DNA from 2 places in the Pseudomonas sp. GW821-FHT07E12 genome. Region 1 is predicted to be linked to the other one. Evidence: riboswitches for the same ligand, from Rfam matches in the RefSeq annotation. Region 1 holds a riboswitch; the other holds the start of a gene.
What was found. Region 1 has a riboswitch for cobalamin ahead of AC3WJE_RS06100 (ribonucleoside-diphosphate reductase subunit alpha). Riboswitches for the same ligand answer to the same signal wherever they lie in the genome.

Region 1 (7,294 bases):
CGTGGCTGATGGCCGCCAATGTGCATCTGCAGGCGTATCAGCTGGCGCGCTAGGAAAGCGGCTTCTTTGTAGGAGCGACTTTAGTCGCGATGAAGCTTTACCAGGAAAGCCTCATCGCGACTAAAGTCGCTCCTACCACGGCAGCCATCAGGGCTTGGCCAGCGGCGTCACCGGCGTCGGCTTGCCGTCCGGACCGAGCGCGATCATCACGAAGTGCCCGCGCGTGCACAGCTCACGCTTGCCGCTGAGCAGGTCCTCGGCGATCAACTCCACTTCCACACGCATCGAGCTACGGCCGACCTCGACCACGCGCCCGATCGTCTCCACCATCTGGCCGAGCCGGATCGGCAGTTTGAAATCGACCTGATCCGAACGCGCAGTCACCACGGTGCGACGCGAGTAGCGCGCTGCTGCCAGGAAGGCGGCTTTGTCCATCCACGCCAGCGCCTGGCCGCCGAACAACGTGCCCATGTGATTGGTGTCGTTGGGAAAGACGATGGCCGCCATCCGCACTTCGGTGGGGGGCGTCTGTTCTGGAGTGTCCATGGAGTTCGCCTTGACGGTGGAGTGGATGAACTGATCGTGGAGCCGGAGAGGAGGATTCTGCTCTTGCCAATCCCTGATCCCGAATCCTCAATCCCGGCTTCTCACAAGCTCCCGCGTACCGCCGCCTCGACCTGCGCCGGCGACTGGAAGCCCGGCAGGCGCGCGACTTCGGCGCCGTCCTTGAACAGGGCCAGCGTCGGCGTCTGGCGCAGGCCCAGGTCGCGGAAGAAATCCTCGCCGATGTCTTCCATCTTCACCTTCAACAGGATCACGCCGTTGGCGGCTTCACTGGTGGCGAACTTGTTCAGCGACACATCCAGCATGCGGCAGCCCGGGCAGTTGTCCTTGTTGAAGTCCACCAGCAGGCGCGAGTGGGCCGCGAGTGCGGCGGTGTAGTCGTCAGGCGACGTGGCGGTAATGGTCTGCATGTTCATGTGTGTCGTCATTGTCGGGGCAGGTGGCGAGCACCTGCGAAATCCAGCCGTCGATGGCGGCGGCGTCGCGCTCGCCATGCGGCATCTGTTCGATCAAAAGGCGCGGGAACGGGCTGGCGAAGAAACCGGCGATGCGATGCACCGCCCCGCAGAAATACTCCTCGCCCCACTGCGTCTCGCCGGTACCGAACACCGCCACCCGCGTCGGCTTGCCGACCGCCTCCACCAGTTCGGCGATGAAACGCTTCATCTCCGAAGGCGTGCGACCGGCATTGTCGGTCCACGAGCCGAGCAGGAACAGCTCGTAATCCGATGGCGGCAACGGCGCGTCAGCCAGCGACTGCACATCGGTCTCGATCCAATCCAGCACATGACCTGCCGCCTCGCAGCGCGCGCGTACCTGCCGCGCTACGTCGCGCGTGTTGCCGCTGAGCGAGGTAAGGGCCAGCAGGATACGCATAAGGCAGAGATTGGGGATTCGGGATTGGGGATTGGGGATTCGTGAAAGCGGATTCCGGGAGGCGTGATGCACTGCTTTTGCCAATCCCGAATCCCCAATCCCCAATCCCGGCTCCTCACAGATCGTCGAATCCGTTGTCGGAATTGGTCTTCTTGTAGCTGGCGTTGCGCATCTCGAAGAAGTCGGTCTTGGTCTCGGTGAAGTTGTCAGCGTAGGCCTTGATCCACGGCATCACGTTGTCGGTGGTGTCCGAGTACAGCTTCTCGATGCCGAGCATGCCGGACATCTTGTTGGCGCGGTACTTCACGTAGCGGATCATCTCGTCCACATCGATGCCGTCGATGCCGTCGAGCACTTCGCCGGTCCACTGCGTTTCCAGCTCGATCGCGTGCGTGAACGCCTTGTGCACGTAGTCGGTCAGCTCGTTGGTCTGCAGCTCCGGGTTCTCGCCGACGATGGCGCGGATCACCTCGCTGATGAACTTGGTGTGGGCCAGTTCGTCGCGGTTGATGAAGCTGATGATCTTGCCGGTGCCGGTCATCCGGTTCTGGCGCACCAGATTGTAGAAGTAGGCGAAGCCGGAATAGAAGTTGATGCCTTCCAGGATCGAGGACTGGATCAGCGAGCGCAGCAAGGTCTCGGCGGTCTTGTCGCGCATGAAGTCGTTGTAGGACTCCATGATCGGCGCGTTGCGCTTGAGGATCGTCGGGTGGGTGCGCGCGATCTCGAACACGCGGTTCTGGTTGGCCAGGTCAGTGATCGAGGCCAGCACGTAGCTGTAGCTCTCGTTGTGGATCACTTCCTGCTGGCCGATGATCGCGGCATTGGCATGCGCGGCCGGGTCGGTGATGTATTCGGCGACGTTGTAGATGAAGCGCGTCTGCGGCGAATCCAGCGTGGCGAGCAGGCCGATGATCGAGTCATACGCGTTCTTCTCGCGTGCCGACAGCTCGCCGTACTGGCGCGCGTCGATCTTCATGTCGACCTCGTCCGGGATCCAGAAGTTGGTCGATAGCTCCTTGTAGGCCCGGTAGAACGACGGGTACGGGATGTCGTTCCAGTTCAGGATGCCGGAAGTCTGCCCGTTGATGATGCCGGTCGAACGGTTCGGGTTGCGCGGCTCAAGGATCTTGATGCGGTCGAGCGGGGTTGCCATGTGTACTTCTCGTGTTTCAGGTTGCGCGCGGCGACTGGAGGAAAGCCCCCCTGAGTCAGGGGGGCGCGCCGAAGGCGCGGGGGTATGGAAGCAACGTGATGCAGGGTCCACGGTTCGCAACGCGAACCGTGGAAGCGAAAGCGCGAATGCGCTTTAGCTGCTGCACCACTCGCACTCGGCGATGTCGATGTCGTTGGAGCGCACGTAGTACGTGGTCTTCAGGCCTTCGCGCCAGGCGGTCATGTGCAGGTCCAGCAAGGTGCTGGCGCGGATGGTGCTGGGCACGTAGAAGTTGAAGCTGATCGACTGGTCGACGTGGCGCTGGCGGCGCGCGTTCTGGCGCACCGAGGCGAACTGGTCGACCTTGTAGGCGCCCTTCTCGTAGTACGGCCAGGTTTCCAGCGACAGGCCCGGCGCGGCGACCGGACGACGGAAGTCCTTCTTCTCCTCGTAGTAGAACGCCGAGTAGATCGGGTCGATCGAGGCGGTGGAGCCGGCGATCTGTGCGGTGCTCATGTTCGGCGCGACCGCCATCAGCCAACCGTTGCGCACGCCGTTCACGCTGACCTGCGCGGCGAGGTTCAACCACTGCGGGCTGTTGTACTCGCGATCGCGGAAGTAGGCGCCGTTGTGCCAGTCGCTGCCCGGGAAGGCGCTGTAGGTGCCCTTCTCCCGCGCCAGCTCCATGCTGGCCTGGATGGTCAGGTAGTTGATCCGCTCATACAGCGAGTCGCTGTAGTCCTCGGCGTCCTTCGAACCCCAGTGGATCGCCTTCTGCGCCAGCAGGTGGTGCCAGCCGAAGGTACCCAGGCCGATGGCGCGGTACTTGCGGTTGGTGATCGTGGCCTGCGGCACCGGCAGATCGTTGAGATCGATCACGTTGTCGAGCATGCGCACCTGGATCGGGATCAGGCGCTCGAGCACGTCGGTGATCAGGTCGCCCTGGTCCTCCTGCGGCAGCACCGCGCGGCCGAGGTTGATCGAGGACAGGTTGCAGACCACAAAGTCGCCGGCCTGCTTGGTGGTGACGATCTGATTGCCCGAAATGATCTCCTGCATCATGCGCGTGGGGCTCATGTTCTGCAGGATCTCGGTGCACAGGTTCGACGAATACACCATGCCGGCGTGCTTGTTCGGGTTCTTCCGGTTGACTTCGTCGCGGTAGAACATGAACGGGTTGCCGGTCTCCAGCTGGCTGACCATCAGCCGCTTGAAGATGTCGATCGCCTTGATCGTCTTGCGGCCGATGCGCTCGTCGGCGACCACTTCCTCGTAGTGCTTGCGGAAGCTGCCGTTCGGGTCGCCCTTCTTCTCGTCGAAGAAGTCCTGCAGGTACCAGCCCTTCACGCGCTTCACTTCGTGCGGGTCGAACAGGTACCAGTCGCCGCGACGCTCGACCGCTTCCATGAACAGGTCGGGGATGCACACCGAGGTGAACACGTCGTGCGCGCGCAGGCGCTGGTCGCCGTTGTTCAGGCGCAGGTCCAGGAACGCTTCGATGTCGCGGTGCCAGACGTCCAGGTAGACCGCGACCGCGCCCTTGCGCTGGCCGAGCTGGTCCACCGACACGGCGGTGTTGTTGAGCTGCTTGATCCACGGCACCACGCCGCCGGACGAATTGGCCACGCCGCGGATCGCCGAACCGGACGAACGCACGTAACCCATGTACGCGCCGACGCCGCCGCCACCCTTGGAGACGCGGGCGATGTCGGTGTTGGAGTCGTAGATGCCCTGCAGGCTGTCATCGACGGTGTCGATGAAGCAGCTCGACAGCTGGCCGCCGACCTTGCCGGCGTTCTGCAGCGTCGGCGTGGCCACGGTCATGTACAGGTTGGACAGCGCCCAGTAGGCCTCGCCGACCAGCTGCATGCGGCGCTCGCGCCCACCCTTGCCGGTGCCGCCCTCGTTCTGCATCAGGTACAGCGCGATGGTCAGCCAACGCTCCTGCGGCAGCTCGAACACGCCGCGCGAGGTGTCGGTGGCCAGGTAACGCGTGGCCAGCAGGTACAGGCCGTTGTAGGCGAACAGCTTGTCGCGCTCCGGCTCGATCATGCGGCCGGCTTCCTGCAGCTCTTCCTTGGAATAGCTGCGCAGGATGTCGTTGGAATAGACGTTGCGGTCGGCCAGGCTTTCCTGCAGGCCGACGAACGAGCCGTACTTCTGGCTGGCGTCGTAGAAGCGGTTGCGGCTGGCGCGCTTGTACAGGCGGCGCAGGTACAGACGCGCGGCGAAGAATTCCCAGTCCGGCGCGGTCAGGTCCACGCGCGCTTCGGCCTCGCGGATCAGCATGTCGACCAGGTCGTCGGCGTTGACGCTGTCCTTGCGGTCGATGAAGCCGAACACCACGCGCTTGTAATCGGCCGCATCCAGATGCGGGAACTCGGCGTGGATGGAATCGATCGCGCGCTCCAGGCGCGCGAGGTCAAACGGAATACGGCGGTTGCCGGCTTCCTTGGTGATCCAGGTGGAGACGCTGGATTCGTCGAGAGTCTGAACGGGCATTACGGCAGCTTGAGGAGGCGGAGGAACTACGTCCGCGGGATCGGGGGTGGTATCGGCAACGGCGGGGATGACGACGCTGGCCGGGGTAACGGGGGCGGACTGCGAAGGGGTAGCCGCCGCGGCGGCAAGGGTGTCATTCGTGCTCATGCGTCCTCCTGTGGGTGCACCAACCTCGCTCTTCGCAGGCGAGGCGGGCCATGACGCCGGAGTACGACGGCGGTGTCGCGAGGGCCGCAGCGCGCGCAGGCCACAGGCCCACGGGCAGCTCCCGCTTCACCGGCCATCCCCCTCCGGGGACGCCACGGCCGGCACCGCGCGAGGTGCATGCGCGCGGCTGTCGGCAGGTCTTCGGACTGATGGGTACGGTCGGCACGGGGCCGACCACCTTGGCCGTCGCTTCCCAGGACCCTGTCCCAGTGCATTGACGACGTCGTTCCCAATCACCGCTGCGGGGCAGTACCGGAGTGGCCCGAACAGGCGTCACCGGCTTCCCTCTTCGCCTCCACCCCTGGTTGGGGGTAGGGCGACCGACGGACCCAAGATAGTGGGGTCATAGACGGTGGTCAACACAAAATGATGGGCAATTTCGGAAAGCCTTGCTGGGCAATGAAAAAGTCTCGACGCCTTCTTCACACGCTTCGAGGGACGTCCAAAACGGTTGCGCAGTCAAGTTGGAAATGACGTGGCGCGGACCGGAAATTCACAGTCCGTTGGCGTGCCCGCGCGATCGCTACTCCCAATGCACCGCGGTCAGCGCCTGGTGCAAGCGCGTCATCGCCGCGCCCGCGCCGAACGGCGGCTTGCGCGGCGGGTCGTAGACCTCCGGGCGGGTGCCGCTGACCATCAGGTCCATCGCCACGCAGCGGCCGTTGCGCACGCTGCGGTAGCCCTCGACCTGCAGGAAATGGCTCATCGCCGCATCGCCGGCCCGGAAGTGGGCGAAGGCCACGCCGCCGATTTCGACCTGATCGGGCAGGCCCTGCGCTTGCGGCGGTGCTTCCAGGCAGCGCTCGACCTCGCGCATGCTGCCGCTGCTGCCGATCCGCAACTCGGCGGCGGTGAGATCGTTGGAGCCGTCCAGCACCAGCGCCGCCAGCGCCTTGCCCTCGCTGTCACCGGGGGCGAAGGCCTTCCAGCCGTCGGTGTCGAGGTATTTGCGGTCGAAGTCGTGTTTGAGCTCGGTGTCGGGCACCGGCATCAGCTGCAGGCCGATCGCCTCGTCGGCGAACACCGGGGTCGGCCCGGCAGGCTGACGCGGCGGCGGTACCGACGCGACGGCGGCGCTGCTGGTGACCGGCGCAGCCGTCTGCTCGCAGCCACCCAACATCAGCCCGACAAGAACACAGAAGGCAGGCAGTATCAGGCGGTTCGGCATGCTGGCGGGCTCGGTCGTTCGGCGCCGCTCATGCTGCTCCCGCCAAGGTGAACGCCGCTCCACGAAAATGCGGCAACAGAAAGTGTGGGCATATGCTCATGCCCGTGCGCCATTGGCGACGGTCTGGGCGCGGCAACGAGGATGAATGGAGGACTGTCTCCCTTCCCCCTCTTCATATAGACCGCCACGCATGACCCAGCTGCCCGATCCCCCCGGACATCCGCCTCTCGACGCCGATCAGGAAGACCGGCACTGGGCCGATCTGCTTTCGCCCTCCCGGCGCAGGCTGCTGCTCGACGCCGGACTGGTCGGAGCCGGCTTGGCAACGGTGGCCACGCCAGCCTTGGCCACCGTCGCGACGCCTGCCACGCAACACGCATTGCCTGCCGGATTGGCGACCGATCGGAGTGGACTGCTGCTACCGATCAAAGGCCCCGGACAGAGCCCGTGGGGTCTACAGACCGCGTCGCAACCGACCACCCGTCCACCCAGCGTGCGCCCGGACGAGAACACGCTGCCGACGAGGCCACGCGCCTACACCGACGTCAAGAGTTACCACGCGCATATCTATTTCGACGACGACAACTACGAGAAGGCCGCGCAGATCCGGCGCTGGGCGGCCGAACGCTTCCCGGTCGAACTGGGCGACTGGAACCTGGAGCCGCGCGGCCCGCACGTCACGCCCTCGTTCTATTTCGGCTTCACCAACGAACTGCTGCCGATCCTGGTGCCGTGGCTGCAACTCAACAGCCTCGGCCTGACCATCCTGCTGCATCCCAATACCGGTGACCCGCGCTCGGATCATCTGTATTACGCGCTGT
Region 2 (7,294 bases), on a different contig from region 1:
GTGCCACCGGCAACGCGTGTTCGCCCAGGCTGCGCAGCCCCAGCGCGAAGTACAGCGTCACTGCGACGAAGCCGGCACCGGCCCACGGCGACCAGCGCCACAACATCCACTGCATCGCCGTCGCCAACAGCACCCACGGCAACACCGCCAGACACCACGCCAGCAGGCCGGCGCGACGTCGATCGCGATAGCAATGCGCTTCAAACCAGTTCGCCCAGCGCCCGAACAACACCAACGGGTGCGCACGACGCGGCTCGCCCAGCAGCACGTCCAACGCGACCGCCAGCCACGCGATCGCCATCGTGCTCAGAGCTCGATGCCCTTCTGCGCCATGATCCCGGCCTTGAACGCATGCTTGATCACGCGCATCTCGGTCACGGTATCGGCGGCTTCGACCAACGCATCCGGTGCGCCACGCCCGGTGATGACGACATGCTGGCGCGGCGGACGCGCAGCCAATGCAGCGAGTACGTCATCGAGCGGCACGTACTCCTTGGCCAGCACGATGTTGAGTTCGTCCAGCAATACGAAGTCGTAGCCCGGATCGGCCAGCATCCGCTTGCACAGCGCCCACGCCGCCATCGACACCTCGATGTCACGACTGCGGTCCTGGGTTTCCCAGGTGAAGCCCTCACCCATCACGTGGTAGTCCACCTGCCCGGGGAAGCAACGGAAGAACGCTTCCTCGCCGGTCGAATAACTGCCCTTGATGAACTGCACCACGCCGCAGCGCAGGCCATGCCCGAGCGAGCGCGCCAACATGCCGAACCCGGAGGAACTCTTGCCCTTGCCATTGCCGGTGTTGACCACCAGCACACCCCGGTCGATGGTCGCCCGCGCGATGCGCCGGTCCACCAGTTCCTTCTGCCGCTGCGAACGCTCGCGGTAGTAGGCGTCGTCACGTTCGGGTTTGCTCATCTCACGATCACCTGGCAACGGCTAGACGACGCGCGGCGAAAATCCTCGCCAACACGCCATGCAACACCAATCCCACGGCCAGATAGCAGGCCGTGGTGCGTACGAACAACGGACCCCACTTCCATGCGCGGGCGAGGTACTCGGCCATGTGCGGATCGGTGTAGCGGCCGCCAAGCCAGTAGAAAGCGCCGTTGGATATCAGGAACGACAACGCGGCGGCGGCGACGCCGACCACCCACGCCAACCCCAGCGGACCGAAGCTATTGCCCAGCCGTGGCGCGATTGCGCGACCGGCATACCAGAGCACGCCATAGGCCACCGGCAACAGCGCATAGGCGGCGGTGACGCAGAAATCGCTGACGCCGGCCAGCTCGATCGCGGCCCAGTCCACCGCGAACGCCAATGCCAGCAGCACCGCGAACTGCCAGTGCCGACGCAGATACAGCCCGCCCAGGAAGAACACCGCCATCGACGCATCCGGCAGGTGCAGCCAGTCGCCGACGTGATTGAAGCGGGTGGCCACCATCACCACCATCAGCACGATGAACAGGCCGGTTTCTGCGGGGCGCGACAGGGGTTTCATCGACGAGGCTCTCCTGAAGAAGGAACGGGATTTCCGAGGGCCTGGGAGCTTGTGGGAGGGACTTCAGTCCCGACGCTTTCCGGGCAAACCCCGTCGGGGCTGAAGCCCCTCCCACAACATCGCGCCATCACTCCGCCGGATGGTAGCGCAAGGTCAACTGGTAATTACGACCGGGTTGCGCGTACCAGGCAGCGGTCTCGTACTGGTGATCGAACACGTTGTTCGCGCTCAGTGCCACGCTCCAGTCGCTGCTGACCTCATAGCCCACGCGCAGGTCGAGCAGGCCGTAGCCACCCAGGCGCGTGGTGTTGGCCAGGTCGTCGTAACGCGCGCCGGAGGCGAACACACTGCCGCCCACCGAGAACGCACCGAAGCGGCGATCGGCATCGATCCGGCCGGTCTGGCGCGCGCGCCGTGGCAGCCAGTTGCCGTGATAGGTGTCGCCGTCGGCCTTCGGATCCATCCAGGTCAGACGCGTGCGCAGCGTCCAGCCGGCCAGCGTGGTGTCGTAACCGGCCTCGACACCGCCGATGCGCGCCTTGTCGATGTTGTTGGGCTGTCCGAACGGATGCGTCGCGTCCACCAGCGAGGAGTCGTAGGCGATCAGGTCGTCGACGCGGGTCTGGTAGGTGTTGAGCGTCCAGGTACCCCAGTCGTACTCACCGCGCAGGCCCAGCTCGAGGCTGCGCGAATTTTCCGGCTTCAGGTTCGGATTCCCATAGCCCGGGTAGTACAGCTCGTTGTAGGTCGGCGCCTTGAACGCGGTGCCGTAACTGGCGGTCAGGCGCAGGTGCTCGGCGAAGTTCCAGCCCCACAGCAGGCTGCCGGTGTTCTTGCCACCGAACTGGCTGTTGTCGTCATGACGCACGCTGGCCTGCAGCGACTGCGCACCGAAGCTCTGCTGCCACTGTGCGAACGCGCCACGATTGATGCGCTGATCCTCGTCGTAGGTCTCGCTGCTGGCGATACGGTCGCGCTGCCAGTCCAGGCCCAGCGACAGCAGGCCCGGGCCGGCATCGACGTCAGCCTGCAGCGAGCCGAGCGAGCGGCGGGTATCGAAGGTCGAAACGTAGGTGCCGTCGTAGTAGGCGTCGCTCAGATCCTGGCTGGCGCCGACGCTGGCGGTGAGCTTGAGCGCATCGGTCGGTGCATAGCGCACGCGGCCACCGACCACCTGCTGCACGCCCTTGGCGAGATTGCCGCCGTAGATCGTGCCGTCGTACTCGTTGCGGCTGTCGGCGCGCAGCGCCTGCACGTCGGCATCCCACTCGCGATTGAAGCGCCAGCCGCCCTGCACGCTCAGCGAATCGTTGCGATAACCGTCGCGATCCGGGTCGTAGGCACTGCTGGCGGTGTTGAGATAAGCGTTGATGCCATCGGTCTCGTCGTGCACTGCATTGACCGAGTACCAGCCGCCGTGCTCGCTGAGGTCGCTCTGGCTTTGCCCGGCAAGACCGGCGGTATAGCGGCGCGCGTTGTCGCTGCCGACGCCGACGCTGAAGGTCGGCGTGAACGCCCCCTTCGGACGCCGGGTGAAGATCTGCACCACGCCGCCGATCGCCTCCGAGCCGTACAGGCTGGAGAACGGCCCGCGCACGATTTCCACACGCTCGATCTGCTCGACCGGGATGTCCTGCAGCGCCGCACCACCCGCCGTGGCCGAGCCGATGCGCACGCCATCGACCAGCACCAGCACGTGATCGGACTCGGTGCCGCGCAGGAACAGCGACGTGGTCTTGCCCGGACCGCCATTGTTGGCGATCGACACACCCAGCTCACCGCGCAACAGGTCCGGCAGCGAGGTGACCTGACGACGCTCGATCTCGGCGCGGTCGATCACGGTCACCGGCGCCAGGGTCTGGTCCTGGGTCTGCGCGGTACGGGTGGCGGTGACCACGACCTGGTCGAGGTCGTTGACATCGGCGGCGACGGCCGGGGCGACGATCGAGGACAGCGCCAACGCAAGCACAGCGCGGCGTGGGGAAACAGTGGGGAACAGCGACATCGTGAGGTGGCTCCTGCTACCGCGCCTTCCCGCGCGGACGGTGGGTAAAGCCGGCGAACGGGCAGCAGGACGATGGCGCAGGACACAGCGCGCCAAGGTCACGCCCACCGCGCGCCGGGTCGATCCTGTGGCCGGTCTCCGGGCTCGCGAGCGAAGGCTTGCGCCCTCCGTCCCACGCCTTCCCATGCCCGAAGGCACAGTGGCATTACCTGCGGAACGTGTACTCGCCCACCGTTGCGGGGGCAGCTCCGGAATTGCCAGCCAACACGGCTGACGCACCGGATTCCCGTTTAAACCCTCGATACACCGACGGTCACCTTCAGGGGCGCGCATGGTAGCAGGAAGCCAGCGGGCCTGAATGGCAGCAGGCCGGAGGGCACTCCCCGGACCGGAGGGCAGCCGACTTACCCAGCGCTGATCGCTCCAATATCGGCCGAAGCCGAATCAGCCTCCACAGCAAGGCATCGCTGTTGCTGTTGCTGTTGCTGTGGCCGTTGCCGTTGCCGTTGCCGTTGCTTGTGATTTTGCTGTTGCGTTTCGCCTTTGACTTACCGGGGCCCCTGCCGCAGCGGCGGAGACGACGGGAAAAACCCGAAGGGCGACGCACATGGATGTGCGTCGTTTTCTGCCGCGACAGGAAGTCGCGTCAGAAAATCCCTTCGACTCCGCGAACCCGTAGCGCAGCGGAGGGCGCGTAGGCCGGGGTGTGCTTTCTTTTGGTTACTTTTCTTTGCACAAGCAAAGAACAAGTGACTCGCTCCGAAGGAGCGAAAGCCTTTGCTGTTGCTGTTGCCGTTACTTCAAACCCAAGAAGCAACGTCCATGGATCTTCGATCCCCGGCCATCGGACAGAACCCGATGGCGCTCAGCGCCGCGCGAGCCAGTGGCTCGCCAGCAGCGGCGCCTCACCCCCGCCTTCGCGGGGACGACAGTTGATGGATGGCGTGGAAGACATTGGATCCCCCCCTACAGTCACAACACCGCACACCCAAGCCCCACCACTAAGAACTGAAATAAGCCTCGGCAATAGCCCCGTGCAACTCCCCAAGTCGCACCTGGATCTCATCCATGAACACCGTAGGCTCATTGGCCGCCAACCACACCGGATCCGCATTGCGGATCATCCCCGACACCCGCATCAACGCCCGCTCAGCCTGCGGTCGCGGCGGCATGCTCGGCAGGATGCTCGCCGCCCGGCTCAAACAGAACTGCACACTGCGCGGAAACTCGTTGTTCTGCAGCAGGAAGCGCAACGCCTGCTCATCAGTGACCCGCTGACGCACATGCCGGCGGTACATCTGGTACGCAGCCAGCGCGCGCAGCGCGTTCATCCACTGCATGTTCTGGTAGGCCTCGCGATCGTCCGGCTGGCGCGGCGTGATCAGGCCCGAGGCGGCCGCATCGATGATGCGCGTGGTCATGTCGGCCTGCTCGATCGCCGTGCCCAGGCGCATGAACTGGAAACCGATATCGCGGCTGACGTTGGCGGTCAGCAATCCGGACACCTTCAGGCAGGCATCGGTGATCCGCCCGAGAAACTCCATCCGGTAACGCCGGCCAATGCTGCGCTCGCCTTCCGCACCGATGTGCAGGTGCAGGTCATTGACTGCTTCCCACGCCTCCTGCGGCAGGGTGTCGCGAATGCCGCGCAGGATCTCGCGCGCCTGATCGATCGAGCTGCGCAGCGAGGACGGGTTGCGCTCGTCCAGCAGCAGGAAGCGCACCACGTCGGTATCGGCGACATCATCGCCGGCATTCGGGAACAACTCGTTGAAGATCTCGTCGGCACCGACCGTATCGATCATCGGCCGCCAGGCGAAACGCACCGAGCGTGGCAGGTCCAGCTGCAGCAGACTGCCCACGCTCACCAGCCGCGCGGTGTTCTCGGCCCGGCGCAGGTAACGACTGAACCAGTACAGATTGTTGGCGACGCGGGAGAGCATCAGGCCATGTCCTCGTCCAGATCGACCACCCAGGTGTCCTTGGCGCCACCGCCCTGCGAGGAATTCACCACCAGCGAACCTTCCTGCATCGCCACCCGGGTCAGCCCGCCGGTGGTCACGTAGGTGTCCTCGCGCGAGAGGATGAACGGGCGCAGGTCCAGATGTCGCGGCGCCGGGCCGTCCTCGGTGACGATCGGCGCGGTCGACAGGTTCAGGGTCGGCTGCGCCATGTAGTTGCGCGGGTCGGCCTCGATCAGCTTGCGGAACTGCTCGCGCTGGCGCTTGGTCGAGCGCGGCCCGATCAACATGCCGTAGCCACCGGACTCGTTGGCCGGCTTCACCACCAGTTCCTCCAGGTGCTCGAGCACGTACTGCCGGTCCTTGTCGTCGTGGCACAGGTAGCTGGGCACGTTCGGCAGGATCGGCTCCTGGTCGAGGTAGTACTTGATCATCTGCGGCACGTAGGCGAACACCACCTTGTCGTCGGCCACGCCCGCACCCGGTGCATTGGCCAGCGCGACCTTGCCGGCGCGCCAGCTGCGGATCAGGCCCGGCACGCCCAGCACCGAATCGGGACGGAACGCCTCCGGATCGATGAAGGCATCGTCGATGCGGCGATAGATCACATCGACCCGGCGCGGGCCGTACACGGTGCGCATGTAGGTGCAGTCGTCGTCGGCCACGAACAGGTCATCGCCCTCGACCAGCTCGATGCCCATCGCCTGCGCCAGGTACGCGTGCTCGAAATAGGCGCTGTTGAACACGCCCGGGGTCAGCAGCGCGATCACCGGCACGTCGCCGGGGCGCGGGCTCAGCGCCGCCAGGGTGTCGTACAGCTGCGCCGGGTATTCATCGACCGGCAGGATCGCGGTGGTCTCGAACAGTTCGGGAAACACCCGTTTGGCCACCTGCCGGTTCTCCAGCATGTAGCTCACCCCGGAAGGAATCCGCAGGTTGTCCTCCAGCGCATACAACGTGCCGTCGGCATCCCGGACCAGATCCGAACCGCAGATATGCGCCCACACCCCCAATGGCGGCTTGATGTTCACGCACTGCGGGCGGAAGTTGACCGACTCGGCCAGCAGCATCGCCGGGAACACCTTGTCCTTGACGATCCTCTGCTCGCCGTACAGATCGCCGATGAACAGGTTGAGCGCCTGCATGCGCTGCTTCAGCCCGGCCTCGGTACGCCGCCATTCGCTGAGCGGGATGGTGCGCGGGATCAGGTCGAACGGCAGCGTGCGATCGACGTTGCGACCGTCGGTATAGACCGTGAAGGTGATGCCCATGACCCGGGCAGCGACGTCGGCCGCGAGCTGGCGCTCGGAGATTTCGCGCCCGGAAAGGCTGGAGAGGTATTCGACGACGGGGCGTGCGGCCGGGCGTGAACTGCCGTCGGCCTGGATCAGCTCGTCAAAGGTGGCCGTGCGGTACCTGCTCCAGTCCATCGCGCCCCGTGCAACTGCGCATCCCGCGGCGCGGTGCCGCGCGGCATGTTGTATCGCAACATGCCCGTATCCCGGGACGCCGTCAAGACCACGTCAAGAGTCGGTCGCCGCCCTGGTCGGATGCTTTCGGACGATCGCCCGAAACCGCATCGACGGCACGCCTCACCGGTGAGGCGAAGCCTCGCGCTCGATGATCACGCCGACCGCCTTCGCACCGCGCACCGCACCGGGCTTGCTCAGCTTCAAACGCAGCCAGCGCACGTCGAACTCATTCAGCACGATCTCCGCACAGCGCTCGGCCAGCGTCTCCACCAGCCCGAAATCCGACTGCTCGACAAACTCGATCAAGCGCCTGCTGACCGCCTTGTAGTTGAGCGTATCGGCGATGTCGTCACTG

Region 2: another riboswitch for cobalamin. It lies ahead of btuB (TonB-dependent vitamin B12 receptor); the one in region 1 lies ahead of AC3WJE_RS06100 (ribonucleoside-diphosphate reductase subunit alpha).

Annotation. Positions count from the first base shown of each region.
Region 1 is NZ_JBYSVX010000006.1:101,075-108,368, forward strand. Features, by position in the region: gene panE (2-dehydropantoate 2-reductase) at 1-53, shown strand, start outside; gene AC3WJE_RS06080 (acyl-CoA thioesterase) at 148-546, opposite strand; gene AC3WJE_RS06085 (thioredoxin family protein) at 648-974, opposite strand; gene AC3WJE_RS06090 (flavodoxin) at 946-1,440, opposite strand; gene AC3WJE_RS06095 (ribonucleotide-diphosphate reductase subunit beta) at 1,556-2,596, opposite strand; gene AC3WJE_RS06100 (ribonucleoside-diphosphate reductase subunit alpha) at 2,750-5,098, opposite strand; cobalamin riboswitch at 5,421-5,645, opposite strand; gene AC3WJE_RS06105 (hypothetical protein) at 5,829-6,473, opposite strand; gene AC3WJE_RS06110 (DOPA 4,5-dioxygenase family protein) at 6,664-7,294, shown strand, end outside.
Region 2 is NZ_JBYSVX010000038.1:19,333-26,626, forward strand. Features, by position in the region: gene cbiB (adenosylcobinamide-phosphate synthase CbiB) at 1-310, opposite strand, end outside; gene cobO (cob(I)yrinic acid a,c-diamide adenosyltransferase) at 307-918, opposite strand; gene AC3WJE_RS17580 (hypothetical protein) at 926-1,501, opposite strand; gene btuB (TonB-dependent vitamin B12 receptor) at 1,629-3,506, opposite strand; cobalamin riboswitch at 3,619-3,843, opposite strand; gene AC3WJE_RS17590 (alpha-E domain-containing protein) at 4,508-5,449, opposite strand; gene AC3WJE_RS17595 (circularly permuted type 2 ATP-grasp protein) at 5,449-6,897, opposite strand; gene folB (dihydroneopterin aldolase) at 7,060-7,294, opposite strand, start outside.